Regions from separate parts of the Aestuariivita sp. genome, predicted to be linked through region 2. Evidence: riboswitches for the same ligand, from Rfam matches in the RefSeq annotation. Region 2 holds a riboswitch; the other holds the start of a gene.
What was found. Region 2 has a riboswitch for cobalamin ahead of WAO69_RS07140 (TonB-dependent receptor plug domain-containing protein). Riboswitches for the same ligand answer to the same signal wherever they lie in the genome.

Region 1: another riboswitch for cobalamin. It lies ahead of WAO69_RS09130 (hypothetical protein); the one in region 2 lies ahead of WAO69_RS07140 (TonB-dependent receptor plug domain-containing protein).

Annotation. Positions count from the first base shown of each region.
Region 1 is NZ_JBASXK010000088.1:21,471-28,445, reverse strand. Features, by position in the region: gene WAO69_RS09150 (helix-turn-helix domain-containing protein) at 1-98, opposite strand, end outside; gene WAO69_RS09145 (hypothetical protein) at 210-659, shown strand; gene WAO69_RS09140 (hypothetical protein) at 656-997, shown strand; gene WAO69_RS09135 (hypothetical protein) at 1,159-2,025, shown strand; gene WAO69_RS09130 (hypothetical protein) at 2,030-2,332, opposite strand; cobalamin riboswitch at 2,437-2,647, opposite strand; gene WAO69_RS09125 (TAXI family TRAP transporter solute-binding subunit) at 2,894-3,880, shown strand; gene WAO69_RS09120 (TRAP transporter permease) at 4,013-6,253, shown strand; gene WAO69_RS09115 (ketopantoate reductase family protein) at 6,321-6,975, shown strand, end outside.
Region 2 is NZ_JBASXK010000072.1:14,175-21,149, forward strand. Features, by position in the region: gene WAO69_RS07125 (DMT family transporter) at 1-819, opposite strand, end outside; gene WAO69_RS07130 (TIGR00282 family metallophosphoesterase) at 816-1,628, opposite strand; gene WAO69_RS07135 (DUF2312 domain-containing protein) at 1,752-2,012, opposite strand; cobalamin riboswitch at 2,138-2,349, shown strand; gene WAO69_RS07140 (TonB-dependent receptor plug domain-containing protein) at 2,477-4,426, shown strand; gene WAO69_RS07145 (ABC transporter substrate-binding protein) at 4,506-5,258, shown strand; gene WAO69_RS07150 (FecCD family ABC transporter permease) at 5,255-6,235, shown strand; gene WAO69_RS07155 (ABC transporter ATP-binding protein) at 6,232-6,975, shown strand, end outside.

The sequences.
Region 1 (6,975 bases), on a different contig from region 2:
AGGTGCCGGGCCGAGATATCCGCCTCCAAAGCCAGGTCCATCTGGCTGAACCGGCGTGCCATGCGCCAGGTTTTCAAGGACTGGGAAAAGTCGTTCATGCAGCCAATCTATCACGGTTGCGAAATCCGGTCACTTACCTGCGAGGTAATTGCGCAGCGCATGAACCGGGCCCTAGGACTGGGACAAACCGGGTCTTTTCGAGGTCACAGATGGCAACACATGCAGCACATAAATCCTGGCTCAGGCTATCGGCCATCGTGATCGGCTGTTTTGGTCCGGCTTTGATCCTTGGCACGATCCCGGCCACGAATGAGCTTGCACGTCTGGGCCTTGATATCCTGACATGGCCGGTTGACGGCTTTCCCGATTACGCGTCCGAAGAAATCAGGTTCCTGTCGGCTTTGGCGGGCGGTTTTCTGATCGGATGGGCCGTGATGATCTGGAACCTGTCCGAGCACGCCCATGATCTGGCCCCCGAAGCCGTTCGCAGATCCGTGGTTTACGGGGCCTGCGCGTGGTTCGTCTTTGACAGCCTGGGCTCGATTGCATCGGGTCACAGGCCAAACGTCCTGTGGAACGTCCTGGTCTTGCTGGTCATTGTCGGCCCGATGTGGCGGCCTGCGACCAGCTTGGGCCCAAAGAAAGGAGAAACTTCATGACCCTGTTTCGCACCAGCCTGATCTTCATGACCCTTGCCATTGTCTTTCTCACGATCATGGCGGTGATGGAGGGTGGGCTGAACCTGATCACACCATTCATTGCTCCCATTCTCGAGATGACATGGCAGGGCCAGTTCAATTTCGATTTCGCCTGTTATCTTGTCTTGTCCGGCATCTGGATGGCCTGGCGGGGCGGATTCACGCCGGGCAGCATCGCCCTTGGGGTGTTGGCCCCGCCGCTTGGGATCGTCTTTCTTGCGCCCTATCTCATCTATCTGATCGGCACATCAAACGGCGACCCGCGACGCCTGCTGTTGGGGGTTCACGCGCAGGCTTGAGCTTGCGCCACCACAGGGCCGCCAGGACACATCAGCCACGACACATCAGGTTGCGGAATGCTCAAAAATCCCGGCAGGTCTCCCAATTGGTCGCGGGGCGCCCTACATCTCGTTGCACCGCAAGAGCCTGAACAGCAGGCATGCGCAGTCAGGAGGGTGATATGGGATCAGATCGCAGGAGATGGGGTGGCTGGACGCATGTGCTGGCGATGTTCAGCCTGCTGTGGGTTGTTACCGGCGCGCCGACCGCGGCATCCGAGCGGTTGCCGGCCCTGCGGGTCGTGCAGTCCGGGCACAGTCTGACGGATACGATCCTGGCACCTCTGACACTGATGGTGCGCGCAACCAGCATGCGCGGCGGGCGTCTGGACAAGGCCACCATTCCAGGCAGTCCGATGGAGTGGCGCTGGAACAATGCCACATCGCCCGACATCCGCCAGCCTGCGGTGATGGCGGAATATGACGTTCTGGCGATCACCGAACGCGTGGCACTGACCACAACGCTGGAGCCGCATGAGTCAAAGATCTGGGCACTGCGCTGGGCCGAACACGCCTGGGCGGCTGGGGCGCGATCCGTGCTCTATGCAAGCTGGGTGAACGTGGAGAGCGGTCCGGGTTTTGACAATGACAACAACGACCCCGAAGGCCACCTGCCCTTTCGCGACCGCCTGCCGCTGGAAATGGCCCGCTGGGAGAGCATCCAGGCCTATGTGAATGACAACCGCTCGCCAGACATGCCCGAGATGACCATGATCCCCGGCCCGCTGATCATGGCCCGCGCCTATGACGAGATCGCAGCCGGGCGCGCCCCCGGCCTGAGCGATATCCGCGATCTGTTTGCCGATGACATTCATCTCAACGAGATGGGCTCATACCTGATCGCGCTGGGGCATTTCGCGGTGATCTACGGGGGCGATCTGCTGGGCCTGCCCCAGGGCGTTCCCGCACGGGGCGGACCGGACAAGGCCCAGGCCGAATGGATGCAGCGCCTTGTCCGCGAGGTTCTGGCCGACTATGCGGCCAGTTGATCGCCTAGATCGACATGCGCCGTTCATTGGCCCCGCCGCGCCGTCGCGGCTTGGGCAGGGTCAGATCCAGCGGCTGCAGCGGATTCCTGAGCGAGCTCTGCAAAAGCGCGCAAAACACCGCGACCGGCGGGTCGGTCTCGATGAAGGGGCGCGCGTGCAGAAACGCGCGGATCGCTTCGAATTCGTAATTCGACCCTCCGGGCAATCCGCCCAGCCATTGCATGTATCCCAGTTGTCCCAGTTCGCGCGCACGTTCCGGCGTGTCGGCCTTCACCTGCAGTTGAAGAAGTGTTCTCTGTAAAAGCATTGCGCCCTCCGCGCTGCTGGGCAGGCGCGCGGGGAAGTCAGCATTGGTGTCAGGACATCTCGGTCCATCCTGTCTTGCTCCTTCTCCGGGGCACCCCGCCCGGTTTGAGTTAACGGCAGATGGCAGGTCTCCTGACTTGCGGGTCGTCGCTTTCCTGAACCTTCCCAAGCCCGTTTTGGCCCAGTGGTACGTTTCAGGATTGCTCGCCGCCTACAGTTGCGGGGGCAGTCACGGAGTTGGACAAGCGTCCGCACCGTGTTCCCATTTAAGCCGGGTATGACTGTCATGCCCGGCACCATCGAGCCAAGCATTGCGCAGCGCGGTGAGTCTCGCAAGGATTTCCGAGATCGGCTGGCAAAAACTGCCGATCGCCGGGGCCTTGCTGCCGTCTTGCGACAGGCAAACCGTCCTGTCCGCAATGTGATCATGCAGAGTCTATCTTTCCCTTGAGATCACGATAGGGTATCGGGCAAGTCCAAAATCGTGAACTGAACGTGCAAGAGCACCGGTTCGCGCCGCGGTCCGAACCGGGCCGGGGAGTTTACTGTAGGGAGAAAACATATGAAATTCATGGCACTCATCGCCACCACAGCACTGACAGCCACGGCTGCATTTGCTGATGGCCACGCAGACCGCACCGGCTGGCCCGAAAGCTTTACCGTTGGCACAGCCTCGCAGGGCGGCACCTATTTCGCTTACGGCTCGGGCTGGGCGAACCTTGTTGCCGAAGAGCTGGGCATCACCGGCGGCGGCGAAGTCACAGGCGGCCCCATGCAGAACATGGCGCTGGTTCACACCGGTGACGCACAGTTCGGCATGACCACGATGGGCCCCGCGGCGGAATCCATCGCCGGTACCAACCCGATCGCACCCGGTCTGCAAATGACCAATGCCTGCGCGATGTTCCCGATGTATCAGACACCGTTCTCCGTGACGGCCCTGGCCTCTTCGGGCATCACCTCCATTTCGGATATTCCTGCCGGTGCGCGCATCGGTTTCGGACCTGCGGGCTCGACATCGGACACGTACTTTCCGCGCATGATGGATGAGCTGGGCGTAAACTATGAGCGCCGCAACGGTGGCTGGGCCGACCTTGGTGGTCAGCTTCAGGACGGTCTGCTGGACGTCATCGCATTTGCAGCCGGTGTGCCTGTTCCTGCGGTCAGCCAGCTTGAAGTTCAGACCGAGGTGAACATCATCGAGTTCACCGAGGAAGAGCAAGCCAAGATCATGGCTGCGTTCCCGGTTGCCGCGTTTGAAATCGCGGCTGACACCTACACCTCGCTGGACAGCAATGCGCGCTCGGTGTCGATGTGGAACTTTGCGATTGCCAACTGCGATCTGCCGGCAAGCTTCGTGAAAGCCGCAGTGGATGTGGTTATGTCCGACAACGAGCGTATGGTGAACATCCACCGTGCCGCACGCTCGACCCTGCCCGAGAACTGGACCAAGAACGCCGGCGTCATGAAATGGCACCCCGGTGCGGCTGAATGGTTCATCGAAAACGCAGGTGCCGACATTCCTGCCGATCAGATCCACGGCAACTGATAAAGCTGTCTGATGACACGCGGGGCTGCGCCTTTCAGGCGCGGCCCCATCCCACAAGGATATTGTGACAAAAATCGCCTTGAGCAGGGATCCCCATATCCGGGCGCGCTGGGCATGATGAAGGACACACTCATGACAACAGACGCGCAAAAGCCCGATCTCTCTGAAAACCTCACCGAAGGCCCCGTGATTGCCGAAGGCGTGGATGACGAGCCCGTCGAGGGCAACCGCCGCCTGTTCGAGGGGCGCACCTATCTGGCCATCGCCGCCCTGTCGGGCTTTTATGCGCTGTTTCACATGGCGGCCCTGAATGGCTGGTCGATCCGCGGCTGGACGGGCGTTGATATTCCCGGTCTGCCGGTTTTCCCGATGGAAACCTGGAACTTCCGCATCATTCATATCGCCGGAGCGCTGATCCTGGGCTTCCTGCTCTATTCTGCGCGCAGCTTTCCCGACAATGACAAGGGCGGGCGACACCCGCTGGATCTGCTGGCGTGGCTGACGCTGCTGCCTGCGCTTTATGCCTGCTATACCGCGATCGGCTTTGCCGGTGACATCGCCGGTGGCGTGATGTGGAACGGTATCGACGCCGGTATTCGCGCAGCCGAAATCAATCACTATGGCATACCGCTTCTGGTGGCCACGGCCATGGGTATCCTGATTGGCTGGACGCGCCCGAGGGTGCGCGGAGCGATTGCCCCGGCGGATGTGGTGCTGGGCGTCTGCGGTATCGCGGTTGCGCTTTACCTGATCACGATCTTCGGCACGCTGATGCGGAACTCGACCGGGACGCCCTTCGCCCCGATCGGGATGAGCCTGGCCGCCGTCGCTGGCACGGCCCTGATCATGGAACTGACCCGCCGCGTTGCGGGCCTTGCGCTGATCATCATCGCCGGTGTCTTCCTGGTCTATGTCTTTGTCGGGGATCTGCTGCCCGGCTTCCTGAACGCGCCCGATATCACATGGCAGCGCTTTTTCAGCCAGGTCTATACCGATGCGGGGATCCTTGGGCCGACCACGGCCGTGTCCTCGACATATATCATTCTGTTCATCATCTTCGCGGCCTTCCTGCAGGCCTCGAAAGTGGGTGATTACTTTGTCAACTTCGCCTTTGCAGCGGCCGGTCGCTCGCGCGGCGGGCCTGCCAAGGTGGCGATCTTTGCCTCGGGTCTGATGGGGATGATCAACGGCACCTCGGCGGGCAACGTGGTGGCGACAGGATCGCTGACCATCCCGCTGATGAAAAAGGTCGGCTACCGGCCCACGACCTCGGGGGCCGTCGAGGCGGCCGCCTCCACAGGCGGTCAGATCATGCCGCCGATCATGGGGGCCGGTGCCTTTATCATGGCCGAGATCACGGGCATTCCCTATACCGATATCGCCGTGGCTGCGATCATTCCGGCGATCCTCTACTTCGTGTCGATCTATTTCATGGTCGATTTCGAAGCCGCCAAGCTGGGCATGCGCGGCATGCGCGAGGACGAACTGCCCAAGTTCCGCGACATGGCGCGCCGGGTGTTCCTGTTCCTGCCGATCATCATCCTGATCGTCGCCCTGTTCATGGGATACTCCGTGATCCGGGCCGGCACGCTGGCAACGGCTGCGGCGGCTGTGGTCAGTTGGTTCACCCCCTACCGGATGGGCCTTGGCGCGGTGTCCAAGGCCTTTGAGCTGGCCGGAACAATGTCGATCCAAATCATCGCGGTCTGTGCCTGCGCGGGCATCATCGTGGGGGTGATCTCGCTCACGGGTGTGGGCGCGCGCTTCTCTTCGGTTCTGCTGAACATTGCCGATGCCAACCAGCTTCTGGCGCTGTTCTTTGCGATGTGCATCTCGATCCTGCTGGGTATGGGCATGCCGACAACCGCGGCCTATGCCGTGGCCGCATCAGTCGTCGCGCCCGGTCTGATCCAGCTGGGCATTCCCGCGCTGACCGCCCATTTCTTCGTATTCTATTTTGCGGTGGTTTCGGCGATCACACCGCCCGTGGCGCTGGCCAGCTATGCAGCCGCCGGTATCTCAGGGGCGAACCCGATGGCCACCTCTGTGGCGTCGTTCAAAATCGGCATTTCCGCCTTCATCGTGCCGTTCATGTTCTTTTACAACAGCGCGCTGTTGATGGATGGGACATGGTTGGAAATCCTGCGCGCCGGGGCAACGGCCGCGTTCGGCGTGTTCCTTCTGTCATCCGGCGTCCAGGGCTGGTGGGTCGGGGCCAAGTCGGGGCCGATCATTCGCATCGCTCTGATCCTTGTGGCCCTGTTCATGATCGAAGGCAGCCTGATGTCAGACCTGATCGGCGTGGCCGGAGCGGCGGCCCTGTTCGCGCAGGCCAGGTTCATGCGCCGCCCCGAGGCAGGTCAGAGTACCTAGGCCCCTGCCTTTTGGGCTTGCGCGATCCAGATGCTGACGGACAATATCCGGACAACAGGAGCATGGCATGGGACTGAAGATCGGTGTTGTCGGTGCCGGAGCGATCGGCGGGTTCCTGACCGCGCGTCTTGAGGCGTCCGGTACCCCGGTCCATGTTCTGGCCCGCAACCGCACCCGTGACGCTCTGATCGAAAACGGGCTGACGCTGGTGTCCGAAGCCGACAGGATCACCGTGCGCCCCGCCATGGTAAGCGCGGATCCGGCCGAGATCGGCCCCGTCGATATCTGCGTCTTCACGGTCAAGGGACAGGATACCGAACAGGCCGCTGATGCCATGCGCCCGATGATCGGGGATCACACCCGCATCCTGAGCTTTCAGAACGGGCTGTTCGGCGTCGAAACTCTGGCCCACCTTTTTGGCGCGCGCCATGTGCTGGCCGGCGTCACCTATGTCCCCGCCAGCGTCCAGGAACCGGGTGTGGTGCGCCACACGGGGGCTGTCACGCGCTTTGTCTTTGGCCCCCTGGTTGCGGACAGTGCCTGTAGCGCCGCCCGCGAGATGGCCGCAGCGGGACAGGCCGCCGGGCTTGATATGGCTTGTCTGGACGATCCGATGCCCGAGATCTGGGCCAAGATGGCGCTGCTGACCCCGTTTCATCTGGTGTCGGCAATGACCCGGCGCGCGCTTGGCGATTGGATCGACGTGCCGGAAACACGCGCGC
Region 2 (6,975 bases):
AGAATAGCTTTCGGACAAGATCACCATGGCCCAGAATATGCCGGTTGCGGTAACCGCATATCCCACCTGTGCGGTGAAAACCGAACCGGCGCGCCCCACCAGCCATACATATGTGGCATAGATCACCGCATGGATAAGTGAAGAGGCGATCAGCGCGACTTCGGGCGCGCCATAGGGGCGGATCGGGTTGATGAAGGCACCGGTGCCCAGCGCCAGCGGGCACACGATGACCATGCCGACAAGCGAGGCCCCCAGAATAACCTGGATGGCGTCCAGACCGCCCAGACCCCAGCGCGCGACATAGTTCCCCTCGAAGGCGTAAAACACCACCGCGATCATCGACACCGCCACCCAGGGCAGCATGGCAGGATCGGGCAGGCTTGCCCTGGGCAGAACCAGCACCAACACTCCGATCAGCCCGAGGCAAAGGCCGGCAAAGCGGCGCGGCTCGAACCGCTCCAGGCTCAGCAACAGGGCGATGGGAAAGGCCGCCATCGGCACCAGCGACATCAGCACCGATTGCACGCCCGCGGGCAGATGGATCAGCGCCTGATAGGACGCGGCATTGGGCACGACGGTGCCGATCAGCGCGATCACCGCATATACACGCAAGGCCGCCGGCGTGAGCGACAGCCTGCGCCCCCTGATCGCGCAATACGCGCCAAGCACGAAAGCCGAAATCAACAGTTGCCAGAAGATCAGGCCGAAATGGCGATACCCGGTGCTGACGGCAATCTTGGACAAGGGTTGCGTCAACCCCCAGCCGGCCCCCATGATCAGCAGGACGCCGGTGAAGAACACCAGCTCCCTGCGGCTCACGGAGCGGCCTCCTGCAAACGCCCTCCGACGCGCACCATGGCAATGGATTTCGCCAGACCCGAGCGGTCCTCGGTCTCGACAAAGACGCCCGACAGGGTCGCCTCACCCAGGGCCGGGTTGAAGCGCGCCTTCGGCATCCCGGTGATGAAGCGGCGGAGGGGTTCTTCCTTGTCCATGCCGATGACCGAATTGTAATCGCCACACATCCCGGCATCACTGAGATAGGCGGTACCGCCAGGCAGGATCTGCGCATCGGCGGTGGGCACATGGGTATGGGTTCCCACAACCAGGCTGACGCGGCCATCACAATAGTGCCCCATCGCCATTTTCTCCGAGGTGGCCTCGCAATGCATATCGACAATCGCGGCCTGCACCATGCCGCCGGGCGGATGGGCTTTGAGCACCGGCTCCAGCGCCGAAAAGGGATCATCAAAGGGCCGCTTCATGAACACCTGGCCCAGCACCTGCGCCACCAGCACCTTGCGCCCGCCAGGCGCGTCAAACACCCGGTAGCCGCGCCCCGGTGCCCCCTTGGCATAGTTCAGAGGCCGCAGAATGCGCAGGTCCTGCCCGATGGCCTGCATCATGTCCTTCTGGTCAAACGCATGATCGCCCAGCGTGACGCAATCGGCACCGGCATCGAACAGCCCCTTGGCGTGTTCGCCGGACAGACCCATGCCATTGGTTGCGTTCTCGCCATTGACGATCACGAAATCCAGCCGCCAGTCCCGGCGCAACCGCGGCAGATGCGTGGCCACCCCGGTGCGGCCCGATCGGCCCATCACATCGCCCAGAAACAGAATTCTCATGTCATCCCACGTAAAGCGGCCATGCCATCCGGGCAAGCCGGGAAATCACCGGCCCCCTCTCTTTCTGGTCTGAAATACCCCGGGGGAGGCGCAGCCGGGGGCAGAGCCCCCGTGATCCCGCCCTCAGCGCATGCCCAAGGCTTCCTTGTACATCTCCAACACCGCCTCTTCTTCTGCGATATCGTCGGAATCGCGCTTGCGCAGGGCGATCACCTTTCGCATGACGCGGGTGTCATAGCCGCGGCCCTTGGCTTCGGCCATGACCTCTTTCTGCTGATCAGCGATGTCCTTTTTCTCGGCCTCCAGCCGTTCGAAACGTTCGATGAACTGACGCAGCTCATCTGCGGTAACGCGGTAGGTGGCATCGGTGGAGGTATCGGACATGAAGCGGCTCCCAGAAAATCAGGTGACAGAGTGAAGCCCGTTCGTACCCGCGCGCGCCATGCGTCGCAAGACGCAGAATCACTCCGGCGCGTCGTTATCGCGCCTTGATAGAACCTTGCAGCAGCGCTACGCATGAGTGGCTTTGGTTCGACGGGGCGACTCGTCGTTAAAGGGAACGTGGTGCGGCTGGTGACGGCCAACTCCATGACTGCCCCCGCAACTGTAGGCGGATAGCGAGGCCGGAACATGCCACTGTGTGCCCGATCGGGAAGCACGGGAAGGCCCGGTCAAGCGATGACCCGCAAGTCAGGAGACCTGCCAGGGCGCTCACCTTCATTCAGCGCGGGGCGTGCTGAGATGAACGGAGCCTAGGCCCGGAATGGTGACGCAACATCGCACCGTTTGGGCAAGGACCATCCTTTCCAAACCGACCTGAACACATTGTCTGGAAAGGACACCACCACATGAAACGATTGCTGACATCCGCGTCTTGTCTGGCTTTGAGCCTGTCGGCTCAGCCGGTCTTTGCCCAAGACGCTCTTGATCTTGGCGTGATCTCTGTCACCGCCGCCGCCGAACCTCTTGAGATCCTGCGCACCGGTACCTCGGTCGAGGTGCTGGGGGCCGATGATGCGCTTGTCGTGCCGGGCGATGTGCAACTTACAGATGCCCTGCGCCGCATTCCCGGCGTCAGTGTCTTGCAGAACGGCCCCGCCGGCACGGCGGCAACTGTGCGCATTCGAGGCGCGCAGGAACGCTATTCGGCGGTTTATGTCGATGGCATCAAGGTGAATGACCCCTCTTCGACCTCGGGCGAGTATGGCAATTTCGGAGCCTTCGGCATCGGGGCCCTGGCCGGCGTCGAGATCCTGAAAGGGTCTCAATCGGCGCTTTATGGCGGTTCGGCGGTGGTCGGTGTGATCAATGTGTTCACCCTGCCGGATCTGGATGGCCCTGATGGTGTCCAACAGCGCGCCGAACTGATGTTCGGCAGCTTCAACACCGTGGCCGGAGCCTATTCCTATAGCCGCAAAAGCGGGGACTGGAGCGTGGCTTTTGGCCTTGCGACGGCGCAAAGCGACGGGTTTTCGGCGGGCGACGAAAACCTTGGGAATACTGAAAATGACGGGTTTCGCGAAACCCGGCTGAGTTTCGGGGCTGCCTATCAGGCCAGCGACAGCATCAGCATCGGCATGAACGGGTTTTACTCGACGGGCGAGTCCGATTTCGACGAAGGCACAGGTACGGGTCCGGTCGATGGCACACCCGGCGATGAAACCGCAAGCCGCGATGAAATGGGCCTGCGCCTGTTTGCAAAGATCGACGCGGGTGGCATGTGGAGTCACGAGGGATCGGCCTCGTACTTCAATGTCGACCGCCGGCTGTCATCCGTAACCGTGGCTCCGGGCAGTTTCCAGCCGTTTACCAGTCAGTTCGAGGGCGAGCGCCAGCGCTTTGACTGGCAATCGAATGCCCAGATCAACCAACAGGTTCGTCTGTCCATGGGCGCGGATTTCGAAAAGCTGATCTCGAAATCCAGCTCCATTCCGGGGGGCAGCGCAGCCACCTATAACCGCGGGCTGTTTGCCGAGGTGCTCTATAGCCCCACCAATGACCTCGATATCATCGGCTCGGTGCGCTATGATGACAACTCGCAATTCGGAGACGCCACCACCGGTCGGCTGGCGGTCAGTTATCGCCCAAACGATGCGCTGACCCTGCGCGGTGTTCTGGCCACGGGATTCCGCCCGCCGGTACCCGGCGAGCTCTTCGCGTCCTTCCCGGACCCGCTCTATCCGTTCTTCGGCAATCCGAACCTTGCGCCTGAGGACAGCCAGAGTATCGAACTGGGCTTTGACTGGGCATTCAGCCCCAATGCTGTGGTCAGCGCGACGCTGTTTCGCAACGAGATCGACAATCTCGTGCAATTCGCCCCCTGCCCTGTGACGATTGATTTCGTGCTGTTCTCTTGTGATCCCGGCACATTCTCGACACTGGCCAACACAGCTGGAACCACCACCTTCGAAGGTCTCGAGTTCCAGTATGCCCATGCGTTTTCCGATCGCGTGGCTATGACGCTGGCCTATACCTATCTGGATGCGGCCACGGCCACCGGTGCCTTGCTGCCTCGGGTCGCGGAACATGAGCTGTTCGTGGGTCTGGACCTGAGCCTGACTGACCGGCTGGCAAGCCAGTTGGCCATCACCTACATGGCCGACCGGGCACCGGACACAGCGCCGGTGCAGCAACTGCCCGATTTCACCGTGGTGGATCTGAGTTTCACCTATGACGTGAGCGACACGACCGAGGCCTATGTGGCGGTGAAGAACCTGTTTGATGAACAATATCAGCAGGTCGCAGGTTATGGCGCGGCGGATCGCTCGATTTATGTCGGGGTCCGTGCGAATTTCTAGGCTCATATGCACCCTGACGGCGCTGCTTCTGGGCAGCGCCGCGGGCACAGCTATGGCCGCAGAACAGCCCCGGCGGGTGGTGTCCATCAACCTTTGCACCGATCAGCTGGCCTTGTTGCTGGCTGATGAGGGACAGCTGATCTCGGTCAGCAAACTGGCGCATGATCCGCAGAGTTCCGCCTTGTTCGAGGCGGCACGCGCGCTGCCCGGCAACGGATCGCGCGCCGAGGAGGTCTATCTGCTGGAGCCTGATCTGGTTCTGGCGGGGACGTTCACGGATGCATCCACCGTTCAGATGCTGCGCAGCCTGGGCATAAGGGTCGAGATTTTTGCGCCGGCCCGGTCTCTTGCGGAAATCGCCGAGCGGATGCGCCAGATGGGGGCCGCCTTGGGGCGCGAAACAAGGGCAGAGGCGCAAGTGGCCGCCTTTGAGGCCGAGTTGGCCGCGCTGACGGTGGCGATGCGTCCAAGGCCGCGCGCGGCACTTTACTATGTCAACAGCTACACCGCCGGGGACCGGTCGCTGGCCTCGGACATTCTGAAGATCGCGGGCTTTGACAATGTCGCCTCTGAACTGGGTCTGGATTGGGGTGGTGTTCTGCCGCTTGAGACCCTGGTGATGCTGGCCCCGGATGTCATCATTCAGGGGCGCGATTATCCCGGGCAGGCGCGCGCCGAAGATACTCTGCATCACCCTGCGCTGGCGTCGCTGCGTGGCACATTGCAGGCCGGAGAGCTGACGGATCGCGACTGGATCTGCGGCACGCCACAGGTTCTGAGCGCGATCCGTGACATGCGCGATCTGCGCCTGTCGATGGAGGACCTGCAATGAGGGTGGCGCTGGGCCTGGTCGCCCTGTGCGGGGTGTTGTTCGTGATGTCTCTGGTCTCGGGACAGGTGACGGCGGGCATCGGGGAAAGCCTGTCTGCGCTGTTTGCGCGCGATGGTCTGCCGCTGAGCGTGGTGATGCAGGAAATCCGCCTGCCGCGCGCGCTTCTGGCGGTGATGGTTGGCGCGTCGCTGGGCATGGCCGGAGCGGCGATGCAGGGTTTGCTGCGCAATCCGCTGGCCGAGCCGGGGCTGATCGGGGTGTCCGGCTCTGCTGCTTTGGGTGCGGTTCTGGCGATCCAGACCGGGCTCAGCCTGCTGTTCCCGCTGGCCCTGCCGCTGGCGGCTTTGGCCGGGGCGGTCATCGCGGTGCTGCTTATTCTGACGCTGGCGGGTCCGCGCGGGGCCTCGATCACGCTGATCCTTGCCGGTATCGCGATTTCGGCGCTGGCGGGCGCGCTTACCTCGCTGGTGCTGAACCTGTCACCCAATCCGTTCGCCGCAGCCGATATCGTGTTCTGGATGATGGGCTCATTGGCGGACCGTTCGTTCACGCATGTCTGGCTGGCGTTGCCCTTCATGGGGCTGGGCTGGGTGCTGCTGGCTCTGTGTGGTCGGGGTCTGGATGCCCTGACCCTGGGCGAAGACGCGGCCGAGGCGATGGGGATCAACCTGACCCGGTTGCGCCTGATGCTGGTGATCGGCACCGCGTCGGTTGTGGGGGCGGCCACGGCGGTGGCGGGAGCGATTGGCTTTGTCGGGCTGGTGGTGCCGCATCTGCTGCGCCGTTTCGTGGGCGCGCGGCCTTCGGCCCTGCTCTGGGCCTCGGCGCTTGGCGGGGCGGCGCTGGTGCTGGCGGCGGATATCGCGGTGCGGGAAATCCTGCCGCAGCGCGATCTGAAGCTGGGCGTGCTGATGGCGCTGGTGGGAGCGCCGCTGTTTCTTCATCTGATTTTCAAGACGCGCAAGGAGATGGCATGACCCTGCTTGCGCTGGAAAGATTGACGGTGCGCCGGGGCGATTGCCCGGTGGTTGACGCGGTTTCCCTGAACATCGCACAGGGCGAATGCGTTGGCCTGATCGGCCCCAATGGCGCGGGCAAAACCACGTTGCTGCGCGCGGCACTTGGGTTGATGGCACATGAAGGACGCTCTTCATTGACCCAAATGAGCGCCCCCGAGCGCGCCCGCCATGCCGCCTGGATGCCGCAATCGCGCGAGATCGCCTGGCCGGTGACGGTCGAGACGCTGATCGCCCTGGGGCGCATTCCGCATTTGCCGCGCGGTGCCAGGCCCGGTGCGCAGGATCAGCGCGCCATTGACGCCGCGATCCATCGCATGGGGCTGGAGGGCTTTCGTCATCGCACCGCCACGCAGCTGTCGGGCGGCGAGCAGGCCCGCGTGCTGATCGCGCGGGCTCTGGCGCAGGATACCGCGCTTTTGCTGGCAGATGAGCCGATTGCCGGTCTGGATCCGGCCAGCCAGATCGCGACGATGCAGGTGTTTGCAGGCCTCGCGCGCGAGGGGCATGCGGTTCTGGTGTCGCTGCATGATCTGGGGCTGGCGGCGCGTCACTGCTCGCGGTTGCTGATGATGCATGCGGGAAAGTTGATTGCCGATGGTCCACCGCGCGAGGTTCTGACACCCGAGAATATCGAGCATGGTTTCGGCATCACCGGCTTTTGGGCCGATACCGATCACGGTCCGGTCTTTCAGCCGCTG